Regions from separate parts of the Arthrobacter pasteuri genome, predicted to be linked through region 1. Evidence: predicted binding sites of a transcription regulator. Region 1 holds the regulator's gene; the other holds the start of a gene.
The links. Region 1 encodes HrcA, which represses chaperone genes, less so after heat shock. Its sites were predicted from a motif close to TTNGCACTCGNNNNNNNCGAGTGCNAA; they were not measured.
Positions count from the first base shown of each region.

Region 1 (3,054 bases):
GACGATTCCCTCGAGCCGGAGATCGTCCCCCCAGACCTTTTCGACCAGCTCGGCGTCGTGCTGTCCCTCGACCCAGATCCTGCTGGCCCGTGCCGTCCTCGCCCGCGCGCCCTCGACGCGGACCGACCCGGATGCGGTCCGGGTCGAAGCCGGCGCTGCGCGCTGCACAGGTGCGACGACGTGGACGGGCTGTCCGTCGAGGAGGAATCCGTGACCGAGCCGGAACGTCCGGTGCTTCCCGCGCCGGTCCTCGAGCACCATCACATGCAGGCCGCCGGACTTCTCGACCCTGACCACTGCGCCGACGAATCCGCTCTGCACGTCCTCGAGGACCATGTCCTTCTCCACCGGGACGTCGGGCAGGGCGACCCGCTTCGGAGCCGTGATGTCCTGTGCTCCCCAGCCGTAGTCCATGCCGAGCTGTCCTTCCACCGAGGGCTCCGGCGGTCTGCCGCGGCCCGGGTTCCCAATGCTAACAATCGGCCCGGACGTACTAGACTTGGCACTTGGGTGTGTCGAGTGCTAATCGCTCGGAGCCGCCCCCACGCCTGTTCGTGCAGACCCGGAGGTGACATCGAATGAGTGAACCGCGACGCCTGGAGGTACTCCGGGCCATCGTCGAGGACTACGTCCATTCGCGGGAGCCCGTCGGCTCCAAGGCACTGGTCGACCGGCACCAGCTCGGCGTCTCCTCCGCCACCATCCGCAACGACATGGCCGTCCTCGAGGAGGAAGGCCTCATCGCGGCGCCCCACACGAGTTCGGGCCGCATCCCCACTGACAAGGGCTACCGGCTGTTCGTGGACCGTATCTCCGAGGTCAAGCCGTTGTCCGCGCCGGAGAAGAAGGCGATCCAGACCCTCCTGGAGGGCGCGGAGGACCTCGACGACGTCATGGACCGGACCGTTCGGCTGCTCGCCCAGCTCACGAACCAGGTCGCCGTCGTCCAGTTCCCCCGCGTGGGAGGTGCGTCCGTCCGCCACATCGAGTTCGTCCTGCTGGCTCCCCAGCAGATCCTCGTGGTCCTGATCGCGACCAACGGCACCGTCCAGCAGCGCATCGTCCGGACGCACGCGGACATCCAGGAAGCCGAGCTCGCGGACCTGAAGCAGCGCATCCTGTCCGCGGTGTCAGGGGTGAGGCTCTCGGCGCTTGCCGGTGAGCTGGGCGTCGCGGCGTCGCACCTGCCCCCCGCACTGCGGGCCCACGGGGGTACGATCATCAAGGCGCTCGAGCAGCTCGCCGGGCTCGGCCGTGACGACCGGATCCTGCTGGCAGGAACGGCGAACCTCGCCAGGTCCACGGGTGACTTCCCGCTCAGCATCGGTCCCATCCTCGAGGCGCTCGAGGAGCAGGTCGTCATGCTGAGGCTCCTGTCGGAGATGGAGTACGACGCCCGCGGCATCTCGGTGAGGATCGGCAGTGAGAACCCCTACGGCGGCCTGTCGGAGGCCTCCGTGGTCGCGACGGGCTACGGCCCGGACGCCGGGGCGAAGCTCGGGATCCTCGGGCCCACCCGCATGGACTATCCGACGACGATGGCGGCGGTGCGCGCCGTCGCCCGTTACCTCTCGAGGATCCTCGAGGAGTAGCCCGCGGCCCCCGTGGCCGCCCCCGTATTCCGCCGGGACGACGGCATTCCGCCGGCACGGCCGGCGAGCAGTAGACAGAAATCTCCAACAGGAAGTGATGTGCACGAGTGAGTAATCACTATGAGGTCCTCGGTGTGGCGCAGGGTGCGACCGGGGAGGAAATCAAGAAGGCGTACCGCAAGCTCGCCCGCAAGCTCCACCCGGACGTGAACCCGGGTGAGGACGCCGCGGAGGAGTTCAAGCGCATCACGCATGCCTACGAGGTGCTGTCCGACCCGCAGAAGCGGCGGATCTACGACACGACCGGCAACGAGAACGGCACGGACAACGGCTACGGTGCCGGCTATTCGGGCTCCGGGTTCGCGTTCCAGGACATCTTCGAGACCTTCTTCGGCGGCGGGGGCCAGCAGGCAGGAGCGCCCTCCCGGACGCGACGTGGCCAGGACGCGCTCATCAACGTGCGGATCGACCTCAAGGACGCCGTCTTCGGCACCAACAAGAAGATCGAGGTGGACACCGCGGAGGTCTGCCCCACGTGTGACGGGACCTGCTGCCAGCCGGGCACGTCGCCGCGCACCTGCGACATCTGCGGCGGCTCCGGCCAGGTCCAGCGGGCCGTCCGGTCGATCCTCGGCCAGGTCATGACGAGCGCGCCCTGCGGGACGTGCCAGGGCTACGGAACCGTGATCCCCAACCCCTGCCACGAATGCAGCGGCGAGGGACGGGTCCGCGCGCGCCGCACCCTGACCATCAAGGTCCCCGCCGGCGTCAGCACGGGCACGCGCATCCAGCTCGCGGGCCAGGGCGAGGCCGGCATCGCCGGCGGCCCCCAGGGCGACCTCTACGTCGAGATCCGCGTCAACACCGATTCGACGTTCCTCCGCGACGGCGACGACCTCCATGTCACGCTGAGCGTGCCCATGACGGCGGCCGCGCTGGGCACCACGGTGCAGCTGGACACGTTCGACGGCGACCAGGAACTGGTCATCAAGCCCGGGACGCAGTCCGGGGAGATCGTGACCCTCCGCGGGCTCGGCGTCACGCATCTCAGGAACCAGGGCAGGGGGGACCTGCGCGTCCACCTGAATGTCGAGACGCCGCGCAACCTGGACCACCAGCAGGAGGAGCTCCTGCGCAAGCTCGCCGAACTGCGGAACGAGGAGTACACGGACGGCCAGCTCGCCAGCAGCGGTTCCGGCGTGTTCGCACGCCTGCGGGAGCGCCTCGGGAACCGCTGACCATGACGCGTCCCCTGTTCTTCGGGCCGAGCGAGGCTGTCCGCGCTGCCGCGCCCGGCGACCTGTTCGTCCTCGACGGTGACGAGGGCCGGCACGCCGCGACCGTCCGGCGGCTCGGGGCGGGAGAGCGCATCGACGTGTCCGACGGCTCCGGCTACCGGATCGGCGGGGTGATCTCGGCCGTCGGGGCGGGAACCGTCGAGGTCGAGGTGGAGACCGCGGGC
Region 1 is NZ_JBTNDO010000001.1:405,318-408,371, reverse strand. It holds gene ACX80H_RS01955 (DUF3097 domain-containing protein) at 1-414, opposite strand, end outside; gene hrcA (heat-inducible transcriptional repressor HrcA) at 579-1,592, shown strand; gene dnaJ (molecular chaperone DnaJ) at 1,700-2,830, shown strand; gene ACX80H_RS01940 (16S rRNA (uracil(1498)-N(3))-methyltransferase) at 2,833-3,054, shown strand, end outside.

Region 2 (3,054 bases), 1.7 Mb from region 1:
AGTCGACCGACTGCATGGCCTCGCCCACCCAGTAGGTGGAGCCCTGCGACGGCAGGGAGAAGCCGATGTCGTTGAGTCCCTGCATCATGTCGGCGGCGAGGATCTTCTCGCGGAGAGCGGGCCACTCGTCTCCGTTGCCCATGTCCTTCTGTACGCCGGGAGCGACATCGTGGTCCACCACACGGGCACTGGATGTGGTGATACCCCGTTCCGCGAACTGGTCGAGGATATGCCGGGCCATCAGGTCGGAACTGGACGGCGCGGGGGACGGCGTGAGGCTGCAGACGAGTGCGAACGCGGTCAGGTCTGACATGGGTACTCCTTCTGAGGGATCACGTGGCCGCAGGTGTTGCAGGCCGGCTCAGGGAGTTCGGCAACGGTCACCCGTGCGATGGGTGACCGGTGATCCTCACGCCGTGAGGACGCCGGCCAGTTCGGCGATCGTCCCCACCTCGAGGTCCGGAGGCGTCATGGCCGGCGGATACGGAACCCCGTCGCGGTTCAGCCAGGCGGTGCGGAGGCCGGCGCGGGCGGCGCCGTCGATGTCCCAGGGGTGGACGGCGACCAGCACGACGTCGCCCGCCTGCCGCTGCAGCGCCTCGACCGCATAGGCGTACGCCTGCGGGGCGGGCTTCCACCGCGGCGCGTCCTCGACCGACAGCACCGTGTCGACCTCGAGGCCGGCCCGCTTCAGCAGGCCCTCCGCCGTCGCCCTGGAACCGTTGGTGAGCGCGGCGGTACCGAAGCCTTCCCCGGTGAGTGCGCGGATACCCTCGGGCACGTCCGGGTGCACCGGCAGCTCCTCGAGGGCGTCCATCACGTGCGCGACGGCGGCGTCGGTGTCCCGGTTGAGGACCTGACCTGCGAGCACCGCGTGCAGTGCCCCCTCGGCGACCGCACGGAAGGCCGGGTTCTGGCCGGCGGCGGTCAGCGCGAAGCCGTCCCGGAGGACCGAGGCGAACCAGAGGGCGGAGAGTTGCGGAGGTACCCCGATCTCCTCGAAGTGCTGGGACATGAGCCCCACGTCCGAGAGCGTCCCGTTGACGTCGAACAGCACCAGCGGAACTCCCATTACTGGCGGTACCCCTCCACCTGGGGGATGGGACGGGCATCGGCCTCGGCGGGATCCTCCCCGGCGTCGGCCTTCGCCCGGCGCTGGCGGAGCAGGTCCCAGCACTGGTCGAGGTCCTCCTCGACCCGCTTCAGCCGGGCCGCGTGGTCCTGGTGTTCCGCTCCGGCACCGGCGTCCTGGGGCTGCTCGCGGAGTTCGTGCTCCTCCTGGACGAGTGCCTGGATGCGCTGCAGGATGTCCTGGTTGTCCATGGTGCGGTCCCTTCGTCGTGGCGATGCCCGCGGAAGCCCGGAATCGATCCCGGATCGGTGACAATGCTCAGCAGGCTTTCCTTCAGGCTACTGAGGCAGGACACCGATGGCCAGCGCAGGCACCCGAGGTGGAGGACGTCGCGTGGACGGGGAATTTGGTGCGGCGCCCGGATGGCCTAAGCTGTTGGAGAACCAATTGCCTGTGTAGCTCAGTCTGGTAGAGCATCCGCTTCACACGCGGAAGGCCCGGGGATCGAGGCCCCGCGCAGGCACGAGGATCGGCTGGTGACAGCACCACGAGGAAGGCCCGTACCGCTCGGTACGGGCCTTCTTCATGTGCATTTTCATGTGCACTGCGTTCGTTCTGGGCGAACAAGATCCATTAGCACTCCCTCGGGTCAAGTGCTAATATTTTTCGTAGTTGAGCGAGGGACGCTCAACCTTGAAGAACCCACCATCTGCCGGTGGCATCTGTGAAGGAGATGTTTCCAGTGGCCATGAAGTTTGATCCGTTCCGCGAGCTGGACCGCGTTGCCGGCGCTCTTCTGGAGAGCCGTCCGGGACTGCGCCTCATGCCGATGGACCTCTACCGCGAGAAGGACCACTACGTCCTTGCCGCGGACCTTCCGGGCATCGATCCCGGATCGGTCGACATCGACGTCGACGGCCAGCTCCTGACCATTCGCGCGGAGCGCACGCTGCGCAGCGCGGAGGGCGTCAAGTGGCTGACCCGGGAACGTGAGAGCGGCTCGTTCCTGCGCCAGCTCAACCTGGGCCAGGGTGTCGACACGGAGGGAATCTCCGCACGCTACGAGAACGGTGTGCTCAGCGTGATGATCCCCGTCATTGAGCGGGCGAAGCCCCGCAAGATCGAGATCGTGAGCGGTGACTCCCCGGTCGAGTCCACGGCCGTCGAATCCCCTACGTCCGACGCCGGACGCCAGGGAGCCGTCGAGTCCTGACCCCCCTGGCAGCAACCCCCGGGCACCCGCCCGGGGGTTGCTGTACTTAACCCAGCCGCTGACCCCGTCCAATACCGTCGCGGCACCCTCACTTTTTCCTTGCACACGCCCGACCCGGGCGCAAAGGATGGAGTATGGACTTCACACCGAGCAAGGCAATCGTCACCGGCTCCGATTCGGGTATCGGGCGGGCCACCGCCATCGCCCTCGCAGCCGCCGGATGCGACGTCGGCATCACCTGGCATTCGGACCGGGAGGGCGCCGAGGAGACCGCGCGCCTCGTCCGCGGACAGGGCGTCCGCGCTGCGGTCGCCCAGCTGGACACCACGGACGCCCCGGCCTGCGGGGATGTCATCGACCAACTCGCGCAGGAACTCGGCGGACTCGACGTCTTCGTCAACAATGCCGGAGTCAACGGCGGCACCCTGTTCATGGAGACGGACTGGGACACCTGGCGCGGCACCCTGGGCGCGAACCTCGACGGCGCCTTCGTCTGCATCCAGCGCGCCGCCCGCCACATGATCGACGGCGGCAGGGGCGGCCGGATCATCGCCGTCACCAGCGTGCACCAGGAGCAGCCGCGCGTCGGCTCGGCCGCCTACGACGCCTCCAAACATGGGCTCGGCGGCCTGGTGAGGACCATAGCGCTCGAGCTCGCCGACCGGGGGATCACCGCCAACGCCGTGCTGCCCGGCGAGATCAACACCCCGATGAACGATTCCGAGGACCAGGATCCGCGCAGCATGGACCGCCCCGGCATCCCCCTGGG
Region 2 is NZ_JBTNDO010000001.1:2,142,641-2,145,694, reverse strand. It holds gene ACX80H_RS10260 (flavodoxin family protein) at 1-313, opposite strand, end outside; gene ACX80H_RS10255 (haloacid dehalogenase type II) at 410-1,072, opposite strand; gene ACX80H_RS10250 (DUF2630 family protein) at 1,072-1,323, opposite strand; tRNA gene ACX80H_RS10245 (tRNA-Val) at 1,522-1,595, shown strand; gene ACX80H_RS10240 (Hsp20/alpha crystallin family protein) at 1,821-2,285, shown strand; gene ACX80H_RS10235 (SDR family oxidoreductase) at 2,420-3,054, shown strand, end outside.
Region 2: the regulator HrcA is predicted to act here: its motif matches at 1,706-1,732, upstream of ACX80H_RS10240 (Hsp20/alpha crystallin family protein).